4 regions of the Caballeronia sp. LZ029 genome follow, and region 2 is predicted to be linked to each of the others. Evidence: predicted binding sites of a transcription regulator. Region 2 holds the regulator's gene; each other region holds the start of a gene.
What was found. Region 2 encodes LexA, which represses DNA repair genes until DNA is damaged. Its sites were predicted from a motif close to ACTGTATNNNNATACAGT; they were not measured.
Positions count from the first base shown of each region.

Region 1 (7,433 bases), 770 kb from region 2:
TGGCCGCGATTCACGTCGTCATTCGGATGCACGAGCCGTTCTTCGCCGCGCGAGCCGCCCATGATCTCGCTCGCGCGATTGGCGATCACCTCGTTGAGGTTCATGTTGGTCTGCGTGCCCGAGCCGGTCTGCCACACGGCGAGCGGAAACTCATCGGGATGCTTGCCGTCGATGATTTCCTCGGCAGCCTGAATGATCGCCTTCGCCTTTTTCGAATCGAGCACCTTCAGCCCTTCGTTCACCTCGGCGGCCGCGTGCTTGATGATCGCGAGCGCGGTGATCAGCTCGGGCGACTGCTTTTCCGTCGAAATCTTGAAGTTCTGCAGCGAGCGCTGCGTCTGCGCGCCCCAAAGCTTGTCGTTCGGCACGGCGATTTCGCCGAACGTGTCCTTCTCCATCCGTACGTCGCCCTTCGCATCGTGTGTCATGGCGTGAGTTCCCTTACGAAGTTGGATCAAAGCTGCTTGTCGACGGGCAGCAGCATGAAGAGGCCCGTCATCGCGTTGCGATAAAAACCTGCCTCGGGATCGAAATTGTAGGTGACGAGGTCGCCGTTCGCCTCGGTCGTCCAGACGAGGCCCGACTGCGGCGCGCCCGTGCGCCTCAGCTCCTCGGTGACCGCCGCGCTCGCCAGTTGCACGCGCCAGCTCATCTTCGGCGAGATGCCGTTCGCGAAGAGTCTCGCGGCTTCCTCGGCGATCGGTTTGCTGTGGATCACCAGCGCGAGTTCGGTATTCAGTTTGGCCGAGCGCGGATCGAGATTCATGGAGCCGATCACGAGGATACTCCGATCGATCACATAGGCCTTCGCGTGCAGGCTCGCGCGCGACTGCGAGCCGAACAGACCCGCGCGCGGACCGCTTTCGCCTTCGGCCTGTATCGGCTTGAACTCGTACAGCTCGACGCCGTTCTGCAACATCGGAATGCGATACGGCGCGTAGCCCGCCTGCACGGCGACGGCATCGGTCGCGGCGAGCGAATTGGTCAGCACCGCGACGCGCACGTGGCGTTTCGTCAGCTCGCCGAGCGCCTTCACGCCCGCGTCGTGCGGCACGAAGTAGGGCGAGAGAATCAGGAATTCGCTCTGCGCGTCTTTCAGCAAGTCGATGAGGCGCTGCATCGGCGGACTCTTGTAGTCGTCGCTCGGATGCTCGATCTTCGACGGCGAATCGACATGGAATTCCGTCGGCGCCCACACGAGGCCCATTTCCTCGCGCGAAATCTGCTGCGCAAGCGGTGTCGCGTTGAGCGGCTTCGCGTTCAGCGGCTCGGCCTGCTGGCGCCAGTGCGCGCGCAGGTCGTCGCGGGTCTTGTCGAGCTCGGACGGATCGAACTTCTGCTTGTTCAGCGCGCGCAGCGGATACGCAAGCGAGCTGTTCCAGTAATCGTCGAAGCTCGCGGAGATTTCGTGCGTCACGGGGCCGGCGGCGAAGACGTCGAGATCGCGGAACTGCAGCGTTGGGCTCGCGCTGAAGTATTCGTCGCCGAGATTGCGTCCGCCGACAATCGCGATCTGGTTGTCCGCGATCATCGCCTTGTTATGCATGCGGCGCGTGAAGTGGCCAAGCTGCGTGAAGAAATTCTGCGTGCGCTCGGAAAAGCTGCGCTGCGTGCTGCCGTACGGGTTGAAGACGCGGATCTCGATCTTGTCGTGCGAATTGAGCGCCGCCATGATCTGGTCGATGTCCTTGAAATTCAGATCGTCGACGAGCATGCGCACCCGCACTCCGCGATCCGCCGCATAGAGCGCCGCGCCCAAGAGCAGCTTGCCGGTGTTGTCCTCCTCGGCGATGTAGTACTGCATGTCGAGCGTCTTGGTCGCCGCGCGCGCGAGCGCGATGCGGGCCTGCAGCGCGTCGGTGCCGGTCGGCAGAAGGCGCACGGCCGATTGATCCGGATGCTGCCGTTCCAGCGGCGCGAGCGCGTTCGCGAGCGGCGTCGCTTCGTTCGACGCCAGCGCGCGGCTCTCCGGCCGATCGAACGCCGTCGCGGGCGGGCGCGTCGCGCAGGCGGCGAGCGCCGTCGTCAACAGGACGATGGCCACATTGCGCACGGCGTCGCTCAATCTTCTTTCGATGCTGGCGTGCTTCGCGCCACGCTCTGTCACTTCCCACATCCCCCGGCTTTCCGACACTTCGATTCCTCGTTTTTAGTTGTCGCGACTCGGCACGTCCTGACGCATTCGACGGACGGCACGATGAAGCAAGGCGCGTTCTCGCACCGCGCATCTCGAAATTATTTTATGGGAAATCGGAAAAAGGTCGGACGGAATGCCCGCGAGTGAGGGGAAGAGGACGCTGAAGACAAAAAAAAGCCCGCTTGGCTGAAGCGGGCTGACAACCCCTGTCACAGATGTCTCAAGGAGGAGACGGGTTCATCGTAGCAATGCGCGCCGTGCGGCCCAACCAAGCATTCGTGCTATGCAAATCGGCGCGTGCATCGTGTGCTTATCAGACGTGTCCGTGCGGCGCGGCGCTCGCGGCGTCGGTGTCGTCGGGCAGGGGCGCGACGCCCGTTTCGATGAAGCGCCGGCTGATGCGATGAAACCGCAGCGTCATCAATACGGCGACGCTCGCGAGTCCGGCGGCGAGTCCCCACCACAGGCCTTTCGCGCCCAGCTCGAAGTGGAACGCGAGCACATAGCCGGTCGGAAAGCCGACGCCCCAGTAGCCGAACGCGGCGGCGAGCATCGGGATGCGCGTGTCTTTCAGGCCGCGCAGGCAGCCGGAGCCGACCGTCTGCATGCCGTCGACGATCTGGAACACGGCCGCGACGCCGAGCAGCGACGCCGCGAGCGCGACGGTATGCGCGTTGGCGGGATCGTCGAGATTCAGATACAGGCCGACGATCGCGCGCGGCACGGTGATCAGAACGAGGCCCGAGCACACCATGAAGCCGACGCCGAGCGCGAGCGCCACGAAGCCCGCGTGCCGGGCCGCGACCGGCACGCCCGCGCCCACCCAGTAACCGACGCGCACGTTGGCCGCCTGACCGATCGCGAGCGGCACCATGAACGCGACCGACGCGACGTTGAGCGCGATCTGATGCGCGGCGAGCGGCGCTTCGCCGAGCAGGCCGACCATCATGCCGGTGGCGAGAAAGAGCGTCGATTCGACGCCGTAGGTGATCGCGACGGGCCAGCCGAGGCCGAAAAGTTCGCCCATCAGCGGCAGACGCGGGCGCGCGCGCACGACGAAATGCCGGTAGCGCGGCCGCAGATGCAACACCGCGACGAGCGCGATCGCGATGCCCCAGACGGTGATCGTGGTCGCAGCAGCTGAACCGAGGAAGCCTTCGCGCGGCAGGCCGTACGCGCCGTGGATCAGCCCGTAGTTGAGAAAGCCGTTGACGAACACGCCGCCGATCGAGATCCACAGGAGTCTGCGCGCCGCGCCGATCGCGGGCAGAAACGCGCGCATCATCCCGACGCCGATAAGACTGGCCGGCGTCCCCCAGCGCAGCACCGCGCAATATTCGCCGACGTTCTTCGCGAGCGTCGCCGGTTCGTGGAACGCGAGCAGGATCGGCTCGGCGTAGCTCAGCAGCACGAACGCGGGCACGGCGAGGAGTATGGAAAGCACGAGCCCCGTCCAGTAGATGCCCGGCACGCGATCGTCGGCGTTTGCGCCGCGCGCGTGCGCGACCGACACGGACACCGATGTCAGCACGCCCTGCAGCAGCGTCACGACGACGAAGAAGAGGTTCGCGCCGAGGCCGCCCGCCGCGAGCGCGTCGGGGCCGAGCGAGCCGAGCAGGATGGTGTCGGTGACGCCCATCGCCATCTGCGAGAGTTGCGCGATGGCGAGCGGCGCGGCGAGGCGCGCCGTGTCGACGGCATGACGCGAGAGGCTCGGCGGTCCTTGATGCGCGCGTGTCGCGCGCGTGACTTGCGGTTGCATGGCTGCTCGGATCGAAAACAAAGGCGGCGCTCAGCGCACTGAGCGTCGCGGACTGGAAAGCGGAAGGGCAACAAGCGGAGCGCGCTGCGAAACGCGCGCTGACGGGAAAACCGACGCTACAGACCCGGCGCTGAAACCAGAACGAAAGACGACTAGCTTATTGCGTCGCGTGCGGCATGTCGATGACGCGATCGCTTATGGCCGGATTTTCTCAAGTGCGCGGCGCAAGCGCGCAAGTGGCGGCGATGCTATTCGGGGGCGCGGACGTGGATCGTCTGGCCGTCGAGTTTCACGCGCTGACCCGCGCGGATCTTGCAGGTCTTGCGCAGCTCCACCTTGCCGTCGACGGTGACATCGCCCATTGCGACGCGCGCCTTCGCGGAGCCGCCGCTGTCCGCGAGGCCCATCAGCTTCAGCAGATTGTGGAGTTCGACGTAATCGCCGGTGAGGGTGAACTGGAGTGGCGGCATGGGGCGGGTGAAGCAGGAAAGGCCTCCATGATAAACCACGCACAACCGTGCTTCGGGCATGCGACGTGCTGAGTGCCATCGCGGGACCGGTAATCGGATCGCAAGCGAGCTGGTTGGCAATTGTAGCCAGATGAAACCGTCGGTAACAATGACTGGTTTTGGAGAACTCGCCCGATCGTCGCCCGGTCCGACCGTTTGATCGACAAAGCTTCGGTCATCTTTCGAATCGACAAAAGTCGCGCGGCTCGCTCGCATCACCGCTTTCAGCGCGCCGCCGACGCCAACTACAGAGAGGACTAGCTTATGACTCGCGCACGAATCCTTTTGATCGGCTCCGCCATCGCCACGCTCGCCGCTTCGGGCGCTTACGCTCAGACCGCGACGCAGCCCGAGCCGGTGCAGCCGCAGCCGATGCAGGCCCAGCAGCCGATGACGCCTCCGCAGCAGAACGTCGTCGCGCCGGCGTCGACCGATCCGCTCGTCCAGCGCCGCAACGCGAACGCGCAGGCCAACGCCGAGTATCGCGCGTCGAAGAAGGCGTCGAAGGCCGAGCTGAAGGCGCAGAACCAGCAGGCCAAGGCGCAATACAAGGAAGAGGTGCAGAACGCGAAGATCAATCGCAAGGCGGACAAGGACGCCGCCAAGGCGGAACTGAACGCGACGGAGCCGGGCACGCCGAAGGACGCGGGCCTGCAGCACTGAGCGTGACGCGCCGCGAGGCCGCGCGTCGCGGCGCTCGCGGCATCTAAAAGAAGGGAGGACATCATGAATCGAAAAACCAATGCGCTGCTGGCGGCGCTGATCGCGGGGACGCTTGCGAGCGTGAGCGCGGCATCGTTCGCGCAGACGACATCGGACGCCCCGACCGCCGCCGATCAGAAGGCCGCGAAGGAGCAGTCGAAGGCCGACAAGAAGGCGGCCGTCGCGCAGGCCAAGGCCGACAAGAAGAAAACGGAGGCGCAGTCCGACGCCAACGAAGCCGCCGCCGACGCGAAGCTGAAGAACGCGAAGAAGGCCGAGTAGTACCCGCTTTCGTCGCGATGCGAGCCCGGTTCATCGCGAACCGGGCTCGTTGCATTTGGGGCCAAAAGCCTAGTCGAGCCAAAGACTTGCGCGCGCGGGTTGTATGGATATACAGTGTGCGTCACTCTTTTCCCGCCGCCTTCCTTCACGTGCTCACGCTTCCCGACACCGCCGACGCCGCTTCCGATTCCACCGCGAAACAGGTCGCCGACTATCTCGCGAAGCTCAACGAGGCGCAGCGCGAGGCCGTCGAGTTCGGCGTCGATGAACCGGGTCGCACGGGCGGCCCGTTGCTCGTGATCGCAGGCGCGGGCTCGGGCAAAACCAACACGCTGGCCCATCGCGTCGCGCATCTGCTGGTGAAGGGCGCCGATCCGCATCGCATTCTGCTGCTCACGTTTTCGCGGCGCGCGGCGCTCGAAATGACGCGGCGCGTGTCGCGCATCGCGATGAACGCGCTCGGCAAGAAAAGCGCGATCGCGCAGGGGCTGACGTGGTCGGGCACGTTTCACGGCGTCGGCGCGCGGCTGTTGCGCGATTACGCCGATCTCGTCGGGCTCGCGCCATCATTCACGATCAACGATCGCGAAGATTCCGCCGATCTCATGAATCTGGTGCGGCACGAACTCGGGTTGTCGTCGAAGGAGAAGCGCTTTCCCGCGAAGTCGACCTGCTTCGCGATCTACTCGCGCGTCGTGAACACTGGCGCGACGCTTGTTAACGTGCTCGATCAGTCGTATCCGTGGTGCCGCGAGTGGGAAGCCGACCTGAAGCGTCTGTTCGCCGCCTACGTCGCCGCGAAACAGGCGCAAAGCGTGCTCGATTACGACGACCTGCTGCTCTACTGGTCGCATCTCGCGGCAGAGCCTTCGGTGGCGGCGGATCTCGCGAGCCGTTTCGATCACGTGCTCGTGGACGAATATCAGGACACCAACCGCCTGCAGGCGTCCATCCTGCTCGCGATGAAGCCCGACGGGCGCGGCCTCACGGTCGTCGGTGACGACGCGCAGTCCATCTATTCGTTTCGCGGCGCGACCGTGCGCAACATCCTCGATTTTCCGGGCCATTTCGATCCGCCCGCCGCGACCGTCACACTCGATCGCAACTATCGCTCGACACTGCCGATTCTCGAGGCATCGAATGCGGTGATCGGGCTCGCGACGGAGCGCTACACGAAGAACCTGTGGACCGACAAGGCATCGGCGCAGAAGCCGCGCGTCGTTTCCGTCGCCGATGAAGCCGATCAGGCGCGCTATGTCGTCGAAAAAGTGCTGGAGGCGCGCGAGGCGGGCATGAAGTTGAAGGCACAAGCGGTGCTGTTCCGCGCCGCGCATCACAGCGCGACGCTCGAAATCGAACTCACGCGGCGCAACATTCCCTTCGTGAAGTTCGGCGGACTCAAGTTTCTCGATTCCGTCCACGTGAAAGACGTGCTGGCGGTGCTGCGCTGGGCGGAGAATCCGCGCGATCGCGTCGCGGGTTTCCGGGTCGCGCAGTTGCTGCCGGGCATCGGTCCGGCCATCGCCGGGCGCTTGCTCGATAGCGTCGCGCAAGACCAGGCGCCAGCCGCGATCGCCCGGTTTCAGGCTCCCGCGCGAGCCAGCGAAGACTGGCCGCGTTTCGTCGGGCTGATGGCGAAACTGTGCGGCCGCGAATCCGGCTGGCCGGCCGAGTTCGAAATGATCCGCCGCTGGTACGAGCCGCATCTGGAACGCAATCACGAGGACGCGGCGATCCGCATCGGCGATGTGCTGCAGATGGAGAGCATCGCGTCGACGTATCCCACGCGCGAGCGCTTTCTCACCGAACTCACGCTCGATCCGCCTGACGCGACGAGCGACGAATCCGGCGTCCCGATGCTCGACGAGGATTATCTGATCCTCTCGACCATCCACTCGGCGAAAGGCCAGGAATGGCGCAACGTGTTCGTGCTGAACGGCGTGGACGGCTGCATTCCGTCCGATCTGGGCACGGGCAGCGACGAGGAAATCGACGAGGAGCGGCGTCTGCTCTATGTGGCGATGACGCGCGCGAAGGAAGA
Region 1 is NZ_JARUXO010000001.1:2,117,359-2,124,791, reverse strand. Features, by position in the region: gene fumC (class II fumarate hydratase) at 1-428, opposite strand, end outside; gene QCE73_RS10095 (phospholipase D family protein) at 455-2,116, opposite strand; gene QCE73_RS10090 (MATE family efflux transporter) at 2,451-3,899, opposite strand; gene QCE73_RS10085 (RNA-binding S4 domain-containing protein) at 4,148-4,369, opposite strand; gene QCE73_RS10080 (hypothetical protein) at 4,673-5,071, shown strand; gene QCE73_RS10075 (hypothetical protein) at 5,135-5,392, shown strand; gene QCE73_RS10070 (ATP-dependent helicase) at 5,542-7,433, shown strand, end outside.
Region 1: a site for LexA is predicted at 5,491-5,508, ahead of QCE73_RS10070 (ATP-dependent helicase). Genes of this name have one in related genera too.

Region 2 (7,433 bases):
GGCGCGCGCGGCAAGAAGCTGCATGCCGAATGGAAGCAGCGCTTCGACGCCTACGAGAAGGCCAATCCGGAACTCGCGAAAGAAGCGTGGCAGATGCTCGAATCGAAGCTTCCCGACAACTGGGACGCCGACATTCCGACGTTCGAAGCCGACGCAAAAGGCATCGCGACGCGCGATTCATCGGGCAAGGTGCTGAACGCCATCGCACCGCGCCTTCCCTGGCTGATCGGCGGCGCGGCGGATCTCTCGCCGTCGACCAAGACGAATCTCAAGTTCGAAGGCGCGGGCAGTTTCGAGCACGACAGCTATGGCGGACGCAACCTGCACTTCGGCATCCGCGAGCACGGCATGGGCGCGGTCTGCAACGGCCTCGCGTTGTCCGGGTTGCGCCCGTATGGATCGACGTTCCTGATCTTCAGCGACTACATGAAGCCGCCGATTCGCCTCTCCGCGATCATGGAAGTGCCGGTGATCTACGTGTTCACGCACGATTCGATCGGCGTCGGCGAAGATGGTCCGACGCACCAGCCGATCGAGCAGCTCGCTTCGCTGCGCGGCGTGCCGGGTCTGTGCACGCTGCGTCCCGCCGATGCCAACGAAGTGGCCGAAGTGTGGCGCGTCGCGCTGACGCATTCGAAGGAGCCTTCGTGCATCGTGCTTACGCGTCAGGCGCTGCCGACCTTCGATCGCAAGAAGTACGCATCGGCCGATGGCGTGAAGCGCGGCGCCTACGTGCTCGCCGATGCCGATGGCGGTAAGAAGCCCGAAGTGCTTCTGCTCGCGACGGGCAGCGAAGTCTCGTTGTGCGTCGAAGCCTACGAGAAGCTGAAGGGCGAAGGCATCGCGGCGCGCGTCGTGTCGATGCCGTCGTGGGACATCTTCGAGAAGCAGGATCAGGCGTACAAGGACTCGGTGCTGCCGCCGGACGTGAATGCGCGCGTCTGCGTCGAGCAGGCCGCGACGCTCGGCTGGGATCGCTATGTCGGCCGCCTGGGATCGCAGATCGTGATGCACACGTTCGGCGCATCGGCGCCCTTGAAAGCGCTGAAGACGAAATTCGGCTTCACGCCGGAAGCGGTCTACGACGCCGCGAAGAAGCAGATCGAACGCGTGAAATCCAACGGCAAGGAGTGAATCATCATGCAGATCGGCATCGTGGGACTGGGGCGCATGGGCGGCAACATCGGGCGGCGGCTGATGCGCGCCGGGCATACGTGCGTCGCGTACGATCACAATCCGCAAGCGACCGAAGCGCTCGCGAGCGAAGGCGCGACGGGCGCGAAGGATCTCGGCGATCTCGTCGCGAAGCTGAGTGCGCCGCGCGTCGTCTGGCTGATGCTGCCCGCGGGAAAGATCACCGAAGACACGCTCGACGATCTGCACAAGATCCTCGGCGCGGATGACGTGATCATCGACGGCGGCAACAGCTTCTACAAGGACGATATCCGCCGCGCCGCGCAGTTGCGCGAGAAGGGCATCCATTACGTCGATGTGGGCACGTCGGGCGGCATCTGGGGACTGGAGCGCGGCTACTGCATGATGATCGGCGGCGACGACGCGATCGTGCGGCGGATCGATCCGATTCTCGCGACGCTCGCGCCCGGACGCGGCGACATTCCGCAGACGCCCGGCCGCGAAGGACGCGATGCGCGCGTCGAGAATGGCTATATGCACTGCGGGCCGGTCGGCTCGGGGCACTTCGTGAAGATGGTGCACAACGGCATCGAGTATGGCCTGATGCAGGCGTATGCCGAGGGCTTTCACATTCTCAGGCACAAGGAGTCGAAGGATCTCGCTGAAGGCGAACGCTACACGCTCGATCTCGCGGATATCGCCGAAGTCTGGCGGCGCGGCAGCGTGGTGTCGTCGTGGCTGCTCGATCTCACCGCGGGCGCGCTCGCCAGCGACGGAACGCTCGAACGTTTCTCGACGGAAGTCGCGGACAGCGGCGAAGGGCGCTGGACCATCGAGGCGGCGATCGAGGAAGCGGTGCCTGCGCAGGTGTTGTCGGCGGCGCTTTATACGCGCTTCCGCTCGCGCGATGCCGAATCGTTCCCCGAGCGCATGCTTTCCGCGATGCGCTTCGGCTTCGGCGGCCATCACGAGTTTCCCGTGAAGTAGCGTTTTTTCTTCGACGATGTGAGCACGGCGATGGACTTCAGCGGTCCATCGCCGTTTTTCATTTCATCATGCGTCGCCGGAACAGCCACGCGCACAGGAAAAACGGCACGACCGCATAGGCGGTAAGCACCAGCACATGGAGCGCGGCGCCGTCGAACGGGCGGCCGAGCATCGCCGGACGGATCAGCTCGACCGCATGGAAGAGCGGCAGAACCTGCGTGACGTGCCGGGCGATCGCGGGCAGTTGCGCGATCGGAAAGAACACGCCGGAGAGCAGCAGCATCGGCGTAAGCGCGAGCGTCTGATAGAACATGAAGAAATCGTAGCTCGGCGCGAGCGCGGTGATGACCATCGCCGTGCTGGCGAACGCGAGTCCCGTCAGCACGATGACGGGCAGCGCGATCAGCATCGACGGAAAACTGGCATAGCCGAGCGCGCCCGCGACGATCATGATCGCGACGCCCGACAGCACCGACTTGCTCGCGGACCATACGATCTCGCCGAGCACGATGTCGCCGAGCGTGAGCGGCGTATGCATGATCGCTTCCCATGTGCGCTGCACGTGCATGCGCGAGAAGCCCGAGTACATCGCCTCGAAACTCGCGGACATCATCACGCTCGATGCCGCCGTGCCCGCCGCGAGAAACGCGATATACGACACGCCGTCGACATGCCCGACCATCAGCCCGAGACCCAGCCCCAGACCGAAGAGATAGATCATCGGGTCGGCGAGATTGCCGATCATCGAGGCGATCGCGAGCTTCTTCCAGACGAGATAGTTGCGCCGCCACACCGACATCCAGTGCGTTGCGTTGGCGGGCAGCGCGCTGGATAGCGGCGTGAAATTCTCCGCGTGCTTCGACTGGCGTTTTCGTCCGATGCGGGATTGTTCGAGCGTATCCATTGATTCAGTCCACCATCTCACGTCCCGTGAGACGCAGGAAAACATCTTCGAGATTCGCCGGACGATGCAGATAGCGCACGTCCGCGCGGCCTTTCACGCGCGCATGCACGGGCTGCGGATCGTCGACATAGCAAAAGAGCGTTTCGCCGCTCACTTCCATGCGCGAGACGAACGGCTCGAGCTCCGCCGCGAGCGCCTGCGGATCGGGCCCGTAGATCTCGATCACATCCGAGCCGATCACCGATTCGATGAGATCGCGCGGCCGTCCCTCGGCAATCTTGCGGCCTTCCTCGATCACACAGAGACGATCACACAGACGTTCGGCTTCTTCCATGAAATGCGTCGTCAGAAGGATGGTCTTGCCGCGCGCGAGAAGCGAACGCAGGCGCTCCCAGATCATATGCCGCGCTTGCGGATCGAGTCCGGTGGTGGGTTCGTCCATCACGAGGACATCGGGATCGTTGACGAGCGCGCGCGCGAGCGTGAGACGCCGCTTCATGCCGCCCGACAGTTCGCCGACGCGCGCATCGGCCTTGCTCTCCAGGCGCGCGAACTCCAGCAGCGAAGGCACGAGCGCATCCATGCGCGCGCCGGTGAGACCGAAGTAGCGGCCGAACACAGTCAGGTTTTCGCGCACTGTGAAATCGGGATCGAGATTGTCGAATTGCGGCACGACGCCCACGCGTTCGCGCGCGAAACGGGCGCGCGCGGGCACCGGCTCGCCGACTAGACGGATCGCACCGCTATCGGGCGAGGTGATGCCGAGCAGCATCTTGAGCGTCGTCGTCTTGCCCGCGCCGTTCGGGCCGAGCAGTCCGAAGCATTCGCCGGGTCGCACATCGAACGACAGACCATCGACCACGGTGCGCTCACCGTAGTGCTTCCTTACTTCGCTGAACTCGATGGCGGGCGCGCCGCTTTCATCGGACTCGCGTGATGTTTGATCAGTCATGCATTCGTGACGCAGGAAAAATCGCGTAGGGGAAATCCAGCGGGCTAGTGTAATCCATTGCACCAAGGCGATGCCTGGCGTGCAACCGCGTGCGGCGAGCGCGTGTCAAACCTGTGCGACGGGCGCCGAACCGGTTCCGGCCGAAAGTGCCAGAGGCTTGTCCGTCGGCGTGTTCGGAGTTCTGGCACGGTGCGAGCTAGCATGTTCGCGTCGGTAAGCGTTTTCCAGCGTTGTCACCCAAAGGGCGACGCACGATGATGAAGCAACGCCGCGGGTAAATGTTGGCCAGGGAGGTCATGATGGAAAGCTACCGAAAAATCCTGCTCTGCTATGACGGCTCCAGAGAAGGTCGCAAGGCATTGCGGCAAGGCGCGAATCTCGCGCTGGATCTGAATGCCGAAACGCACGTCCTCGCGGTGGTGGACATGCGCTCGAGCATCGCGCAGAGCGCCGGACTGCTAACCGATATGGCCTGCGGACGCTTCGAAGAGGCCGCGCGCGACATTCTGCAGGAAGGTGTCGAATGGCTGCGCGAACGCGGTCTTCAGGCGCAGGGACACTTCGCGTTCGGGCATCCGATCGACGAGATCGCCGCGCTTGCCGAAAGCCTTCAGGTCGATCTCGTCGTGGTCGGGCATCGCTGCCGCAACGGTCTCGCGCGCTGGTGGATGGGCGCGGGCAACACGCCCTTGCTCGACCGCGTGAAGTGCAGCATTCTCGTGGCCGTGTGTCAGGCGGGTGAATCGGCGGAGGCGGAAGACGAAGCGGCCTACGCGGCCAAGCCTGTCAAGGCCGAAGCCGGCGCCTGAAAGCCGGCGCCTGATCGTCAGCCGTTGAGATCGACCGCGACGAGCTTCCATGACACGAGGCCGTAGCGGTGAAAGATCGCCGAGTAACGCGCATCGCCGGCGCCGTGCTGATACGTGACGACGAACGTGTTCAGGCTTCGATAACCGGCGGTGGTCTGCGGCGGTTCCTTGGGCGCCTGCTGCGCGGCCGTGACGCCCGAGGCCGGCGCGTTCGACGGCGTTGCCGGTGAACCGTTTCCGGCCTGCGGCGGTTGCTCGCCCGGATCGCCGCGCGGCGGAATGCCGTTGAGAATCGCCGCGACGCCGTCCGGTGTCGCATATGAATCGACGAGAGGACCGACGAGCGCCGCGCCGATCATCGCCCCGATGATTGCGAGCGGATTGCCGCTCTTTTGAATATCGACGCGGCGCGTGAGCAGCGCGCCGACCTGTTCCTTGAGGCTCGCGCGCAGCGCGGGAAAATCCACGTACTGGTTGACGGTCTGCGCGTCGCGCGCATCGGCCGCGCGTTTCACTCGATTCAGCGCGATATAAGGTGACGCGTAAATAAAAGCGAGCGCCGCGACGAGAATCAGGACGACGAACGCGGTAGCGACAGAGCGGGTAGTGCGGGACATGCGACGACGAAGCCTCTTTGCAAAACGTGAATCCGGGATTGACCACGCCGGCGCGCGATAAATCCCGTGAATTCACGTTCCGCCCCGATTCAAGCGAGGATGCCGCCGGCGAGCCCCGCGTCTTCCTCCGCGATGCACCGGTCGATCATGCGCGACACTTCGTCGATCTTGCCCACCAGAATCACGCGCGATTGCCCGCGATACACGCGCACCGGCGCGCGCTGTTCCGGCTCCGCGTGCACCGTGCTGCTCAACGACACGCGTGCGAAAGCAGGCTGGCGGGACGGCAGCGCGGGCATGTCGTCGAAGAGGTCGGGGGCGGTTTCGGCGTGCGGCGTGCCGCATGCGATCAGCGTGCGCAGATGGCGCAGGCGGCCAAATTGACGGAAGGGCAGCAGACGGGCAAAACGTTCCATGATGACTCTCCAGACGATAGGACGCACCGCGGCGCACCGCGCACGGCGGCCGTCATGCTTGTTGTGTTTGAGCCGCCTCGACTGAGCGTTAAAGCGGTTGGTGAGGCTATCTTGCGATGTCAATGGGACATTTCTTGTCCCATTCTTATCTCTTTCTGAACGTGAGCGAACGATTTGCCCGCGGTTTTCGCCTCCCGCCCTTGCCGGGCGGAGACTTCAGAACTCGCCAGAACGAATCAGGCCAACCGCGATGCCTTCCAGCGCGAAATCGCCGCTGCCGGAGCGCACGAAAATGTTCTCGTAGTCCGGATTCTCGGCGATCAGCTCGACCCCGTCCGGACGGCGTTTCCAGCGTTTGACCGTGACGTCGTCGCCCAGACGCGCGACGACGATCTGCCCGTCCTTCGCCTCGGTGCGCTTCTGCACGGCGAGCAGGTCGCCGTCGAGAATGCCGGCGTCGCGCATCGACAGGCCGCGCACTTTCAGCAGATAGTCCGGCTTGCTGGAGAAGAGCGCGGGATCGCAAGCGTAATGCTGCGAGATGTGTTCCTGCGCGAGGATCGGGCTACCTGCCGCGACGCGCCCGACGAGCGGCAGCGACAGTTGCATGATGCTCTGATGCGGCAGCGTGAACTGATGCGGCAGTTCTTCCGAGCGATCGATGCGCGAGGCGTCGCCGAGCAGCCGGATGCCGCGCGACGAGCCCGCCGCCAGTTCGATCACGCCCTTGCGCGCCAGCGCCCGCAAGTGCTCCTCGGCCGAATTCGCCGAGCTGAAGCCGAGTTCCGCCGCGATCTCGGCGCGCGTCGGCGGAAAGCCCGTGCGGTCGATCGCGCGCTGGATCAGTTCGAAGACCTGCTGCTGGCGCGCGGTAAGTTTTGATGTCTTGGTCACAGGCTCTGGCCCCTGGGTGCACTGTATGGATGGACAGTTAGCTGTATTTTTATACAGTATTTTGCGCTTTTCAAGCTTTACTTTAAGTTCGCCCGCCCGCCGCAGCCGAGGAGGCGGTTCGCCGCCGCCGTCGCTTCTTCCGTCCAGGAATATGCTTCTTAGCAGTTTTACGTATAAAAAAGTGAATAACGATTATTTCTAATCATATAGACGCCTCGATAGACTGATTCCGTCAATTCGATAAGACGGAGAACGGGGAATGCAAAGCATCAAACTGGGATTGGGCAAAGGCGCGCGGCGCGTGCTTGCGGCGGCGGCGCTGACGGCGGCGGGCGTCGGGCTGGCTGCGTCGGCGTTCGCGCAAACGTCGTTTCTGAACGTCTCCTACGACCCGACCCGCGAGCTGTATCAGGACTTCAATCAGGCGTTCGCGAAGAAGTGGAAGGCCGACACGGGCGAAACGGTCACCTTCAAGCAGTCGCACGGCGGCTCGGGCGGACAGGCGCGCGCGGTGCTCGACGGTCTGCAGGCCGATGTCGTGACGCTCGCGCTCGCCTACGACATCGATGCGCTCGCGTCCAAAGGACTCGTCAACGCGGACTGGCAGAAGCGTCTGCCGGACAACGCGTCGCCGTACACATCGACGATCGTGTTTCTCGTGCGCAAGGGCAATCCGAAGCACATCAAGGACTGGGACGATCTGGCCAAGCCCGGCGTGTC
Region 2 is NZ_JARUXO010000001.1:1,344,916-1,352,348, forward strand. Features, by position in the region: gene tkt (transketolase) at 1-1,134, shown strand, start outside; gene gnd (phosphogluconate dehydrogenase (NAD(+)-dependent, decarboxylating)) at 1,141-2,121, shown strand; gene QCE73_RS06455 (ABC transporter permease) at 2,180-3,025, opposite strand; gene nodI (nodulation factor ABC transporter ATP-binding protein NodI) at 3,030-3,977, opposite strand; gene QCE73_RS06465 (universal stress protein) at 4,277-4,786, shown strand; gene QCE73_RS06470 (DUF2939 domain-containing protein) at 4,804-5,403, opposite strand; gene QCE73_RS06475 (hypothetical protein) at 5,493-5,819, opposite strand; gene lexA (transcriptional repressor LexA) at 6,036-6,713, opposite strand; gene QCE73_RS06485 (sulfate ABC transporter substrate-binding protein) at 6,973-7,433, shown strand, end outside.

Region 3 (7,433 bases), on a different contig from region 2:
TCACCTTCGATCGCATGTACGACGCCGTGCAGAACGAAGACGCGCGGCGGCGGATCAAGCGCGGCATCGAACGGGCTTCGCGCCGTACGCACGAAACTCGCCGAGCGAACCGGCGACGCGTGGCGCATCCGCGATGCGCCGCCTGCCGTGTTCCACATTCGCGGCCAGAGCACGTTGATCGACAGGAACGATGGCTGGATGACGCTGAAAGGCAGCCCACAGGAGATTTTCGGAGCGCTCATTCTGAAGTACGTGGCCACGCTGACGCCGGAGCGCGCGAGGCTGCTATCGCAATTTACGTTGCAGGACGTCGCGTTCAAGGTGGTGGGCGTGGGCAGTGTCGGCACGCGTTGCCTCGTTTTGTTGCTTACCGATCACCACGACAAACCACTTTTCCTGCAGATGAAGGAGGCATCGACATCGGTTGTCGCGAGATACGCGAACCATGCGAAAGACGCCGACGATTCCGGCCACGACGGTCAGCGCGTCGTGCACGGACAACGGCTGATGCAGGCGGCCACGGATCCGTTCCTCGGCTGGGCGACGGGGCCTCTCGGACGTGCGCTGTACATCCGTCAGTTGCGCGACATGAAGATTTCCCCCGAACTCGAAACGTTCAGCGACGATGCCTTTCGCGAATACGCCGCACTGTGCGGCTGGGCGCTTGCCCGTGCGCACGCGAAATCGGGCGGACGCGCGTCGGACATTTCGGGCTATCTCGGCAACGGCGACCGTATGGCGGACGTGCTCGTGCGCTACGGCCGCGCGTACGCGGATCAGGTGGAGAAGGATTACGAGGTGTTTCGCGCAGCGTGTCGGGATGGCAGGCTCGAAGCGCGTTCCGATGCGGATATGTCGGCGGACTTTGCGCCCTGAAGCGATTCGATGCCGGATGAGATGACCCAAGGCACGCGGTTCTCGCCGCGTGCCGGGCGGGTGCGCGTCAGTGCGCGGCGATGACGGCCTGCGGTTGTCGCTGTCGGGCCGCGCGCTCGTAGGCGTCCACGGCGAAGCCGAAAACAGCAGGCAATGCATCGGACGATGCGACGTCGACTACGTCGTCGGTTTCGGGGAAATGGAAGTCGTCGGGACGCGCGAACAGTTCGCGCAATGCGGCTTCGTGCCGTCCGGCAAATCCGAGGTCCGCCACGGCCTCGGCTTCGATCGCATGCAGCAGCCGCCAGGTCAACGGCACGCCTTTGTCGATGTAACGCCCCGCTATCTGCCGCGTGATCTGCTCCAGGTCACGCACAGCGCGGGCAAACTGTCTCCTGCTGAGATTCTCGCCATTCGACTCCATGATTCACCCCCTTCGCCAACTGGTCTTATTGTACTGTATAAACATACAGTACTTGTTGCAATGAAACTAGCGTCGCGCTACTCGACCCGGGTGTATGTGCGATTCCGCCTACGTGCGTTTCAGACATCCACTGCTATGCGTGCCGGCTAACGAAGCGCATCGTAGAACCATGCTTAGGAAATCCCCTGAGCGGAACGCGCAGACACTACTGCGTTCGTTCGACGGCACTGCGCGGCCAACAGCGCTGCAAACCACGGGAGAACTCACATGAACAAGGATCAAGTCGAAGGCGTCGGCAAGCAGGTGAAGGGCAAGATCAACGAGGGCGTCGGGAAAGTGACCGGCGACAAGGCTCAGGAAGCCAAGGGCGATCTGCAACAAGCTGCGGGCAAGGTCCAGAAGGGCGTGGGCGATGCGCGTGAAGATCTGAAGGACGCAGTGAAGAAGCCGTAAGTCAGGCGCATAAGCGCCGCGATGGCGGCGCTGCTTAAAGCGGGACGCACTCGACGTGCGTCCCGCTTTTCATTTCTGGCGGCGGGACTTTGTGCGCATAAAGTTGCCTTGGTGGCCCCGCATCAGCCGTGAATCACCACCAGAAGCGCCTTGGCGTCGGCGCGGCCCACGTTGCGGATCGCGTGCCCTTCGTCCGCTGCGTAACGTGCCGTTTCTCCCGCTTTGAGCCGGCGCGTCGCACCCGACGCATCCACTTCGATCGATCCGTTCAGCACCGTGAGATGCTCGCGCGTCCCAGGCTCGTGCGCATTCGACGTGAGCGCAGCTCCCGATTGCAGCGTGAGTTCGTACCATTCGAACCTGCCGGCGAGTTCTATCGGTCCCCAAACACGCAGTTGATAGCCACCGTTATCGCCGGTCAGCGTCGGTATTTCATGCGGCCCTGCGACCCGGATCGCTTCAACGGGCCGTTGCTGCGCGAACAATTGATCCAGGCTGATGCCAAGCGCGTTGGTCAGCCGCCACGCGACCGCGATCGTCGGATTCGCCTTGTCGCGTTCGATTTCCGAAAGCATCGACTTCGACACACCTGCCGTCCTCGATAGATCGTCGAGTGTCAACTTCCGTTCACTGCGCAGGCGTTGAATGATCTCTCCGACGCGCGGTGGCGTTGCGCCTGCTCCCGCGAGATCGCTAGCTTTTCCTTCTGAACCCGTGCTTGCCATGAATCGATCAATCCCTTAAAGTGTTCGGTATATCGGAAATACGTTCGAAATATCGAACATGTCCGATGCGATGAATGCACTATAACAGGGCTATGGGCCGCTTGCGGGCGCCGCGCGGCCGAACACACGATCAGCCCAAAACAAGGATTGCGATGAAAGACCGGTATCTCTCCCATCTGCGTTCGACGCTCGACGAAATCCGCGCTGCGGGCTTCTACAAAACGGAGCGCGTGATCGCGAGCCCGCAGTCATCGGCTATCCGGCTCGCGAACGGAAGCGGTGTGCTGAATTTCTGCGCGAACAATTATCTCGGTCTTGCCGACGATCTCCGCCTCGTCGAAGCCGCGAAGGCGGGTCTCGACGCCGACGGCTTCGGCATGGCGTCCGTTCGGTTTATTTGCGGCACGCAGACCGTACACAAGGAACTCGAGCAGTCGATCGCGCAGTTTCTCGGCACCGACGACTCAATTCTCTATTCGAGCTGCTTCGACGCGAACGGTGGCCTTTTCGAGACGCTGCTGACCGAGGAAGACGCGATCATCAGCGACGAGCTGAATCACGCCAGCATCATCGACGGTGTGCGGCTTTCGAAGGCGCGACGTCTGCGCTACAAGAACAACGATCTCGCCGATCTCGAAGCGCGCCTTCAGGAAGCCGACGCCGCCAGCGCGCGCTTCAAACTGATCGCGACCGATGGCGTTTTCTCGATGGACGGCATCATCGCGAATCTTGCCGGCATCTGCGATCTCGCCGACCGTTACGGCGCGCTCGTGATGGTCGACGATTCGCACGCCGTGGGCTTCATCGGCGAAAACGGACGCGGAACGCCGGAGCACTGCGGCGTACTGGATCGCGTGGACATCATCACCGGAACGCTCGGCAAGGCCCTCGGCGGCGCATCGGGTGGTTATGTCGCCGCGCACAAGGAAGTGATCGATTTGCTGCGTCAGCGCAGTCGGCCGTATCTTTTCTCGAACACTTTGGCGCCGAGTATCGCGGCGGCATCGCTGAAAGTGCTCGAATTGCTCGACAGCGAAGAAGGCGCGACCCTGCGTCGGCGCGTCCGCGAAAACGGCGCGCGCTTCCGCAGCGCGATGTCTTCGCTCGGCTTCGATCTCGTCCCCGGCGAACATCCGATCATTCCGGTCATGCTCGGCGACGCGCAACTCGCCTCGAAGATGGCGGATGCATTGCTCGAAGAAGGCGTCTATGTGATCGGCTTCTCCTACCCTGTCGTGCCCAAGGGCCGCGCACGCATCCGCACGCAGATGAGCGCGGCGCATACGCCGGAACAGATCGATCGCGCAGTCGATGCATTTGCGCGCGTCGGCCGATCGCTCGGCGTGATCCGCTGAGCAGCACCGCCGACTTTATGCGCATAAACCCAGGGATCGGACCACGAGCCCGCGACCGTCGAAGCAGCACCACGAAGACCAAACGTCAGGATCAACGCAATGAAAGCCCTCGCCAAACTCGAACGTGCACCTGGCCTTACCTTGACGCGCGTGAAGCGGCCTGAAGTCGGCCACAACGACGTTCTCATCCGTATCCGCAAGACGGCGATTTGCGGCACCGACATCCACATCTGGAAGTGGGACGACTGGGCACAGAAGACAATCCCTGTGCCAATGCATGTCGGGCACGAGTACGTCGGCGAGATCGTCGAGATGGGTCAGGAAGTGCGCGGGTTCGCCATCGGCGATCGCGTGTCCGGTGAAGGCCATATTACGTGCGGCTTCTGTCGCAACTGTCGCGCGGGCCGTCGTCATCTGTGCCGCAACACTGTCGGCGTCGGCGTGGACCGCGAAGGCGCCTTTGCCGAATTCCTTGTGATTCCGGCGTTCAATGCGTTCAAGATTCCGCCCGATATTTCCGACGACCTCGCCGCTATCTTCGATCCGTTCGGCAACGCGACGCACACGGCCCTTTCGTTCAATCTCGTCGGCGAGGATGTGCTGATCACCGGCGCCGGGCCGATCGGCGTGACGGCCGCCGCCATCGCGCGGCATGTCGGCGCGCGCAACGTCGTCATCACCGACGTCAACGACTATCGCCTCGAACTCGCCCGCAAGATGGGCGCGACGCGCGCGGTCAACGTGGCGAACGAAGACCTGCGCGACGTGATGAGCGAACTCGGAATGACCGAGGGCTTCGACGTCGGTCTGGAAATGTCCGGTGTGCCGAGCGCGTTCACGGCGATGCTCGAATCGATGAATCACGGCGGCAAGGTCGCGCTGCTTGGCATTCCGCCCGCGCAGACTGCGATCGACTGGAATCAGGTGATCTTCAAGGGCCTCGAAATCAAGGGCATCTACGGACGGGAGATGTTCGAGACCTGGTACAAGATGGTCGCGATGCTGCAAAGCGGCCTCGATCTATCGCCGATTCTCACGCACACTTTTCCCGTCGACGACTATCAGCAGGCGTTCGACACCATGCTGTCCGGAAACAGCGGCAAGGTCGTACTCGACTGGACCGCGGCCTGAGCGCCGCGCGTCATTGAGCGGCATCAGCCGGCGCTTTCGAAAACTCGGCCTGAATGGCGACGTGCACATCGTCGCCGACGGCCGGATACCACGTCGTCAATCCGAACTGCGCGCGGCTGAAATGTCCGTCGGCGGAAAAGCCCAGGGTTTCCTGCTTCGTTAGCGGATTGACCGCGTGCCCGTTGAAGGTCACGTTCAGCGTCACCGGCTTCGTGGTGCCCCGGATCGTCAGATCGCCGGTCAATACGCCTTTGTCGTCGCCCGTGCGCTGGAAAGCCGTGCTGACGAACACGATGCTCGGATAACGCTCGACATCGAACATGTCCGGCCCTTTCACCATGCGATCGAGCAGCGGCACGTTGGTGTTGACGCTCGACGCGTCGATGGTCGTTCGCACCGAGCTTCCGGACATTCCGTCCGCATTCCAGTCCAGTTGCGCAGTCGTCTTGTCGAACCGGATGACGAAGCGCGAGTAGTGAAAATGATCGACGTCGAAGCTCACGTTCCAGTGATGCGGATCGAGTTGATAACGCCCCGGCGGCACGCTCGATTCGCTCGACGACACATGATGCGTGACGACCTGCAGCGGCGTGCACGCCGTCAATGCAACCGCCGCCAGAAAAGGAATGAGACGCTTATAGACGTTCATCGGGCTTTGCCTCGAATACGAAAAAAACTTCGACAAGTTTCGCCGAGATTGCAAAAACTTGCGCAAGCCGTCACGGGCTTTTCGTCAGCACACACGAAAATCGCGCGATCAGGTAGAGTTCGCCTCGACCTCCATCTCAAAAAAAGGCGCCATCGTAGACGCGCGATGGCGGAGAACCCATGCGCACATGGCTGTCCCGTTTCCGAACCTTCCGCGCTCGCCTGTTGACCGTTGCCGCCATCGCCGCGTCGGCCTGGGCGCCTGCCGCGCACGCGAGCTGGTGTGGCGACGGTTTCTGGCTCGATGCGATGGTCGCATCGCATCACTTTCACCCGGACAAGGATTTCGAGCAGTTCAATCCCGGCATCGGCGCGGAATGCTGGGTCGCGCCTCAATGGGCGGTGACGGGCGGCTACTTTCGCAACTCGCTGTCGAAGCCGTCGTTCTATGGCGGCGGCGTCTGGGGCCCGGACTTTCTTCACTGGAACTACGTCAGGCTCGCCGTCATGGCCGGCCTCATCTCCGGCTACGACTACGGCAGTTATGGCATCGGGCACAACCATACGGTCGGACCCGTGGCCGCGCCGCTCATCATGCTCGAATACAAGCGCGTCGGCGCGAACATCATCCTGATTCCGCCGATTCCTTCGAGCGATCTTCCGTTCACGCTCGGCTTCATGCTCAGACTGAAGTTCTAGGGAATCCGAACTAAATGGTTATGAGATGTTCGGCGCATGTCACTGCGAACGCGCCGCGTGTTGCAGGCATTCGAGCAACACCGTCGCTGCGGGCGTCAACGGACTATCTCGCCGCGTCACGACTCTCACCGACACCGCGGGCAACGGATCGGCGATCGGAAAAATGGCGAGCCCTTCGCTGACCCACGAATGTTCGAGCAACGCGGCAGGCAGCGCGGCCAATACATCCGATCCGCGCAACAAGCCATGCGCGATGATGAAGCTCGGGCACTCGATCACGCGATTCGGCACCGTCAGACCGCGCTCCGCATACGAGTGAAGCAGCGCCTGCGTCGAGCTTTCCGGCGACGGGTTCAGCAGCCACTCCGCATCCGATAGCTCCGCCAGCGACGTGCAGTGCCGCAACGGATGATCCGCGCGCCCGACGATAGCCGAGCGGCTCTCATACAGTTCGATGTGATCGAACTCCGGCGCGAGATGCTCGGGCACGACGACCGCGACGACGAAGTCGAGCGTGCCGTCGCGCAAACGCGGCATCGCGACACCCGGAAAGCCTTCGATGAAGCTCACGCGCGCGTTCGGCATCTGCCGCCGGAATGCGCGATACGCCTGCGGCAGTATCGATAGCGCGGCCATCGGCGTGATCGCCGCGCTTACGCTTCCCGAACCCGCGCTTTTCATCTGCGTGATGTCGTCTTCGGCGCGGCGCATCTCGCTCACGATCAGATGTGCGCGCACGCGCAATTGCTGGCCGAACGCGGTCAACTGCACGCCGCGCGCCGTGCGCAGAACCAGCGGCACGCCGAGATCCTGCTCCAGTTCCTTGATCGCCTTCGTCAGCGCCGCCTGCGACAGATGCAGGCTGCGCGCGGCCGCGCGGATGCTGCCCTGCTCGGCGGTCGTCAGGAATGCGCGTATCTGGTGAATCTTCATGCTCATGAGCGACACCTAAGGGTTAGCACCGACGACTGATGGTAGTCACGCAATAAATTTACCGTCTTTTGGTTTGCTTTTCGGCTTTATATGCTTGGATCACGTTGATTTCGCATCGAGCAAGGAGTGTCTACATGTTGTCAGTCGAGCCCGTTATCCCCGGCATTGCCGCCATCGCATCGGAATTCG
Region 3 is NZ_JARUXO010000004.1:1,588,670-1,596,102, reverse strand. Features, by position in the region: partial or broken gene QCE73_RS33260 (DUF2252 domain-containing protein) at 1-876, shown strand, start outside; gene QCE73_RS33255 (DUF2471 family protein) at 944-1,300, opposite strand; gene QCE73_RS33250 (CsbD family protein) at 1,568-1,753, shown strand; gene QCE73_RS33245 (XRE family transcriptional regulator) at 1,876-2,478, opposite strand; gene QCE73_RS33240 (glycine C-acetyltransferase) at 2,631-3,833, shown strand; gene tdh (L-threonine 3-dehydrogenase) at 3,933-4,964, shown strand; gene QCE73_RS33230 (YceI family protein) at 4,975-5,613, opposite strand; gene QCE73_RS33225 (hypothetical protein) at 5,793-6,311, shown strand; gene QCE73_RS33220 (LysR substrate-binding domain-containing protein) at 6,351-7,244, opposite strand; gene QCE73_RS33215 (M20 aminoacylase family protein) at 7,379-7,433, shown strand, end outside.
Region 3: a site for LexA is predicted at 1,333-1,350, ahead of QCE73_RS33255 (DUF2471 family protein). Genes of this name have one in related genera too.

Region 4 (7,433 bases), 800 kb from region 2:
ATCGTCGGTCCGCACGCGCACGGTGATGCGCCCGCCCGCCGGCGTGTAGCGGATCGCGTTGTCGATCAGGTTCGACAGCATCTCCCGCAACATCACGACGTTGCCTTCCACTTCGACCGGAAACGGCGGCTCTTCATAACCGAGGTCCATACGTTTCGCGAGCGCGGCCTGCACCCAGTCGCGCACGGCGAGCCGCGCGAGATCGGTCAGCACGATCGGCGTGAATATCTGCCCCGTCGCACGATTCTCGGCGCGTGCGAGCGCGAGCAGTTGCGTCACGAGGCGCGCGGCATGCTCGGAACTCATCGCGATCTGTTCGAGCGAGTGCTGCACTTCCGTCGATACATCCTGGCGCATCGCCAGTTCCGCCTGCATGCGCAGGCCCGCGAGCGGCGTCTTCATCTGATGCGCGGCATCGGCGATGAAGCGCTTCTGAAACTCCATGTTCTGTTCGAGGCGCGTGAGCAGATCGTTGAACGACGCGACGAGCGGCGCGATCTCCGGCGGCGCGCTGCCCGCCTGGAGCGGCGAGAGATCGTCGGGGCGGCGCGCGCGGATGTTCGATTGCAGCGCATGCAGCGGCGCGAGCCCGCGCGACAGCCCGAACCATACGAGGATGATCGCGAGCGGCAGGATCACGAACTGCGGCAGGATCACGCCCTTGATGATGTCGTTGGCGAGCTGGCTGCGCTTGTCGAGCGTTTCGGCCACCTGCACGAGCACCGGCTGCGCGCTGTCCGGATCGCGGCCGGGCGCGAGGCCGGGCAGATCGACGGTCGTATACGCGACGCGGATGTCGTTGCCGCGCAGCACATCGTCGCGAAACTCGACGATGCCCGGCTGCGGACGATCGTCGTCGTGCGGCAAGGGCATGTCGCGGTCGCCGCCGACCAGCTCGCCGCGCGTGCCGAGCACCTGAAAGAACACGCTGTCGACGTTATCGGCGCGCAGGAAATCGCGCGTCGCGTCCGGAAGCCGCAATTCGGCGACGCCGTTGACCGGCTGAATCTGGCGCGCGAGCACGTAGGCGTCGGCTTCGAGCGCGCGGTCGAACGGCCCGTTCGCGATCGACTTCGCGACGAGATACGTCACCGCGATGCTCATCGGCCAGAGCAGCAGAAGCGGCGCGAGCATCCAGTCGAGAATCTCGCCGAAGAGCGAACGCGGATGCGTCTCGTCGTCGGGCTCGAGCTCGTCGGGCGGCGCGAAAGGGTTGGCATAGCGCGCGTCGCGCTGGGCGTCGGAATCGTCGGCGCTCGCTTTTGCGTGATTTTTCGACTCTCGCGACTCGGGCGATTCGGTGGAAGCGGGCGACGCCATGCAGGCTACTTATAGTGTTGGCCGACGGCGACGCCCGACGGTTGAGGCCCCGCGCCGTTCGTGCCAGGCGAGGTGACGCCCGCTTTCTCCAGCGTGTAACCGAGGCCGCGTACCGTGATGATCTTCGCGCCGCTCGGCTCGATCTTTTTGCGCAACCGATGCACGTACACCTCGATCGCGTTATTGCTGACTTCCTCGCCCCATTCGCACAGATGATTGACGAGCTGTTCCTTCGACACGAGCCGGCCCGTCCTTTGCAAGAGCACTTCGAGCACGCCGAGCTCGCGCGCGGACAGATCGATGACCTGATCGCCGATCGTCGCGATCCGCCCGACCTGATCGAAGGAAAGCGAACCGTGCTTGACGACCGTCGGGCCGCCGCCCGCGCCGCGCCGTGTGAGCGCACGCACGCGTGCTTCGAGCTCGTTCAGCGCGAAGGGTTTGGCCATATAGTCATCCGCGCCGAGGTCGAGGCCCTTGACGCGTTCATCGACGCTGTCGGCGGCGGTGAGGATCAGCACGGGCATCTGCGAGTTGCGCGCGCGCAGGCGGCGCAGGACTTCGAGACCGGGCATGAGCGGCAGGCCGAGATCGAGTATCAGCAGGTCGAAAGTCTGAAGGGAAAGCGCGGTGTCCGCCTCGACGCCATGCTTCACATGGTCGACGGCGTATCCCGATTGGCGGAGTGATCGGACGAGGCCGTCCGCGAGTATGCTGTCGTCTTCGGCAATGAGGATTCGCATCGTCGTGTGCGCCTTATATTGCCGGCACCGTTTGTCGCCCGGCGCGGCGGTCTCCAGGTGTTTCGTAGTTTTGGCGCGTCTCGCGCGGCGTGGAAAAAAAGCTGCGCCGCGCTGTTGCATGCTTGCAAAAACTACTGTTTTTTTATACAGTGTCTGCGTGAGTGTGAAGCGTGGTTTCGTATGCTCGATCGAGCAACGGAAAAGCCCGTGAACACTGCCTCAGACGCCGTTCATCATAGCAAAGGACGATTCATGGAAGAAAGCAAGAAAGGCCCGGCTGGAATGACTGCGGAAAAGAGCAAGGCCCTGGCCGCCGCGCTCTCGCAGATCGAAAAGCAATTCGGCAAAGGGTCGATCATGCGGCTCGGCGCAGGTGAGGCGGTCGAAGACATTCAGGTGGTTTCCACCGGTTCGCTCGGACTGGACATCGCGCTCGGCGTCGGCGGCTTGCCGCGCGGCCGTGTCGTGGAAATCTACGGTCCGGAGTCGTCGGGCAAGACCACGCTCACGCTGCAGGTGATCGCGGAGATGCAGAAGCTCGGCGGCACGGCAGCGTTTATCGACGCAGAACACGCGCTCGACGTGCAATACGCGCAAAAGCTCGGCGTGAACGCGCAGGATCTGCTGATCTCGCAGCCGGACACGGGCGAGCAGGCGCTGGAAATCGCGGATGCGCTGGTGCGCTCCGGTTCCATCGACATGATCGTCATCGACTCGGTCGCGGCGCTCGTGCCGAAGGCGGAAATCGAAGGCGAAATGGGCGATTCGCTCCCGGGTCTGCAAGCGCGTCTGATGTCGCAGGCGCTGCGCAAGCTCACCGGTACGATCAAGCGCACGAACTGCCTCGTGATCTTCATCAACCAGATTCGCATGAAGATCGGCGTGATGTTCGGCAACCCGGAAACCACCACGGGCGGTAATGCGCTCAAGTTCTATTCGTCGGTGCGTCTGGATATCCGCCGTATCGGCTCGATCAAGAAGAACGACGAAGTCATCGGCAACGAGACGCGCGTGAAGGTCGTGAAGAACAAGGTGTCGCCGCCGTTCCGCGAAGCCATCTTCGACATCCTGTACGGCGAAGGCATCTCGCGTCAGGGCGAAATCATCGATCTCGGCGTGCAGGCGAAGCTGGTCGACAAGGCCGGCGCCTGGTACAGCTACAACGGCGATCGCATCGGTCAGGGCAAGGACAACGCGCGCGAATTCCTGCGCGAAAATCCGGACATCGCACGCGAGATCGAAAACAAGATCCGCGCATCGCTGGGTGTCGCCGCGTTGGGCGAAGCTGCTGTCGCAGGCGCTGCAACGGCCGACGACGAGTAAGCATCAGGCTTGAAGGACGATGCAGAAGCGTCGGTTCGGATCGAAGGCTGACATGGCGGATGACGGAACCGAGAGCGGTTCCGACTCTGCCGATCGCTACGAACGAAGCAGCGAGCGGCGTGGTGCATCGTCGAAGTCGAGCGGCTCCAAACGCAATAGCAAGCAGCGCGCCGACGCGAAGTCATTCGCGTCGGCGCGTCGCGTTTTTGAGCCCGCTAAAGACGGTGTAAACAGCGAGGTCGCCAGCAAAAGCGCCCTGAGTCAGGATCAATCGCGCGCCATTCTGAACCAGGCGACAGGGCAGCCGAAAGCACGTCCCGTCGATCGCGCGCCGCAGCCCGCCGCGCCCGCAAGCAAACCCTCCGAACCCGATCTCATTCCCTTCACGGACCCGTTCGAAGACGCCGATCCTTTCGAGCCCTTCGAACAATGCGCGCCTGCCGAGCCGGCAAGTGGCGAATCGGCCGAACCGGTTTACAGCCGCTCCAGTCAACGCACCCGAAAGCCTTCGGCGACCGAAGTCAACAATCCCAAACGCCCGCAGCGCTCGCTCAAGGGACGCGCGCTCGCGTTTCTCTCGCGGCGCGAATATAGCCGGGCGGAGTTGTCGCGCAAGCTGCGCCCGTACGTCGATGAAGCCGATTTGCTCGAATCGCTGCTCGACAGCCTCGAACGCGATGGCTGGCTGTCGAACGAGCGCTTTGTCGAGAGCGTCGTGCATCGGCGGGCGTCGCGAATGGGCGGCAGCAGGATCATCAGCGAGTTGAAGCGCCATGCCGTCGGCGATGAGCTCATCAGTGAAACCGCCGACAAGCTCGCGCAATCCGAAACCGCGCGCGCCCAAGCCGTGTGGGAGAAGAAGTACGGCGTGCCGCCCGAGACGCCCGCCGAACGGGCGAAGCAGGCGCGCTTTCTGGCCGCGCGCGGCTTTTCGAGCGGCACGATCGGCAAGATCCTGAAGGGCGGCGACGAAGACTGGAGCGAAGAGATCGTCGACGACTGAATGTCGGCCTGCTTGGGCGAAATCGCACGCACGTTTCATTCGTGGAACGCATGTCCGGCTCCAAATACCCAATATGCTAAAATTCCACGGTTTCCCCTGTACCGGCTCACTTCCAGCATGCCTCTCTCGCCTCCCGCTCCCCGACAATTGCGCCACCGTCGCGCGATTCGGCTGGAAGCGTTCGAGCGCGACGATGGCCTCTGGGATATCGACGCCTGTCTAACCGATGAGAAGCCGCGCGACTTTCGCCTCGCCACGGGCGTCCGGCCACACGGCCTGCCGATCCATGAACTCTGGCTGCGCATCACCATCGACCGCAAGCTCACCATCGTCGACGTCGAAGCATCGTCGGACTGGTCGCCCTATGGCGCGCTGTGCGCCGAGTCCAACCCGGTCTATCGCAAGCTCATCGGACTCAATCTGCTCCAAAGTTTTCGCCGCGAAGCCAGCCGTCTGCTGCGCGGCGCGGCCGGCTGCACGCATCTCACCGAACTGTGCGGCGTCTTGCCGACCGCGGCCATTCAGGCATTCGCCGGCGACGTCTGGAAGATCGAGGACGGCAATCCGTTCAATCAATCCGACGCCGCCAATCCCTCCGCCACCGCACCGCAGGACGAGCCGCCGTTCCAGCTCGGCCGATGTCACGCGTTGCGTTTCGAGGGCCCCGCGGTCAAAGAGTATTACCCGCGCTGGTTCGGCCACGCACCCGCCGGGCAAACGGACACCGGCACAACGGTACAGGACAGGCCGGAGACAAAGTCCGCCTCGTAGCGCGCAGGCAGCGCTTGCGCGCACGCATGGAATTCAAACAAGAATCGAAAAATAAGCGGTTCAAGCACATAGAAGTTCACTCCAACTCTCAGACTGAAGGAATCACGCATGAAGATTCACGAGTACCAGGGTAAGGAAATCCTGCGGAAATTCGGCGTCGCGGTCCCGCGCGGCAAACCCGTGTTCTCGGTGGATGATGCGGTCAAGGCCGCGGAAGAGCTGGGCGGCCCGGTTTGGGTCGTCAAGGCGCAGATTCACGCCGGCGGCCGCGGTAAGGGCGGCGGCGTGAAGGTCGCGAAGTCGATCGAGCAGGTCCGCGAATACGCGAACCAGATCCTCGGCATGCAGCTCATCACGCACCAGACCGGCGCCGAAGGCCAGAAGGTGAATCGCCTGCTGATCGAAGAAGGCGCGGACATCAAGAAGGAACTCTACGTCGGCCTCGTGCTCGACCGCGTTTCGCAGAAGATCGTCGTGATGGCGTCGAGCGAAGGCGGCATGGACATCGAAGAAGTCGCGGAAAAGACGCCCGAGCTGCTGCACAAGTTCGCCGTCGAGCCGTCGACCGGCCTGCAAGACGCAGACGCCGATGACCTCGCACGCAAGATCGGCATTCCCGACGCATCGATTCCGCAAGCGCGCGCGATCCTGCAAGGTCTGTACAAGGCGTTCTACGAAACCGACGCATCGCTCGCGGAAATCAACCCGCTGATCCTGACCGGCGAAGGCAAGGTCATCGCGCTCGACGCCAAGTTCAACTTCGATTCGAACGCGCTCTTCCGTCACCCGGAAATCGTCGCTTACCGCGATCTGGACGAAGAAGATCCGGCTGAAGTCGAAGCGTCGAAGTTCGACCTCGCGTACATCTCGCTCGACGGCAACATCGGCTGTCTCGTGAACGGCGCGGGCCTCGCGATGGCGACGATGGACACGATCAAGCTGTTCGGCGGCGAGCCGGCCAACTTCCTCGACGTCGGCGGCGGCGCGACGACCGAAAAGGTGACCGAAGCGTTCAAGCTGATGCTGAAGAATCCGAACCTCAAGGCCATCCTCGTGAACATCTTCGGCGGCATCATGCGCTGCGACGTGATCGCGGAAGGCGTGATCGTGGCGTCGAAGGCCGTGGACCTGAAGGTGCCGCTCGTCGTGCGCATGAAGGGCACGAACGAAGACCTCGGCAAGAAGATGCTGGCCGACTCGGGCCTGCCGATCATCTCGGCGGACAGCATGGAAGAAGCCGCGCAGAAGGTCGTCGCGGCAGCCGAAGGCAAGTAAGCGCGGTTTCGCTTACCGAGCCTAAGAGAGCGTTCCACCAGATACGAATGGCGGTCGCCGAGCGCGAGCTTTGGCGACGCCAAACGAACAGAGGTCACTACATGTCGATTCTGATCAACAAAGACACGAAGGTCATCACGCAGGGCATCACCGGCAAGACCGGCCAGTTCCACACGCGCGCGTGCCGCGAATACGCGAACGGCCGTGAAGCGTACGTCGCGGGCGTGAATCCGAAGAAGGCCGGCGAAGACTTCGAAGGCATTCCCATCTACGCATCCGTCAAGGAAGCGAAGGCGGAAACCGGCGCGACCGTTTCGGTCATCTACGTGCCGCCCGCGGGCGCAGCCGCCGCGATCTGGGAAGCCGTCGAGGCCGATCTCGATCTCGCGATCTGCATCACGGAAGGCATTCCGGTTCGCGACATGCTCGAAATCAAGGACCGCATGCGCCGCGAAAACCGCAAGACGCTGCTGCTCGGACCGAACTGCCCCGGCACGATCACGCCGGACGAGCTGAAGATCGGCATCATGCCGGGTCACATCCACAAGAAAGGCCGCATCGGCGTGGTGTCGCGCTCGGGCACGCTGACGTACGAAGCGGTCGGCCAGTTGACGGCGCTCGGCCTCGGCCAGTCGTCGGCGGTGGGTATCGGCGGCGATCCGATCAACGGTCTCAAGCACATCGACGTGATGAAGATGTTCAACGACGATCCGGACACGGACGCCGTCATCATGATCGGCGAGATCGGCGGTCCGGACGAAGCGAACGCCGCTTACTGGATCAAGGACAACATGAAGAAGCCGGTCGTCGGCTTCATCGCGGGCGTGACGGCGCCCCCGGGCAAGCGCATGGGCCACGCTGGCGCGCTGATCTCGGGTGGTGCGGACACGGCGGACGCCAAGCTCGAAATCATGGACGCGTGCGGCATCAAGGTCACGAAGAATCCGTCGGAGATGGCGCGTCTGCTGAAGTCGGTTCTCTGACATCGAGCGGGCAAT
Region 4 is NZ_JARUXO010000001.1:541,046-548,478, forward strand. Features, by position in the region: gene QCE73_RS02575 (sensor histidine kinase N-terminal domain-containing protein) at 1-1,320, opposite strand, end outside; gene QCE73_RS02580 (response regulator transcription factor) at 1,326-2,063, opposite strand; gene recA (recombinase RecA) at 2,316-3,386, shown strand; gene recX (recombination regulator RecX) at 3,406-4,389, shown strand; gene QCE73_RS02595 (DUF2889 domain-containing protein) at 4,507-5,160, shown strand; gene sucC (ADP-forming succinate--CoA ligase subunit beta) at 5,269-6,435, shown strand; gene sucD (succinate--CoA ligase subunit alpha) at 6,537-7,418, shown strand.
Region 4: a site for LexA is predicted at 2,197-2,214, ahead of recA (recombinase RecA). Genes of this name have one in related genera too.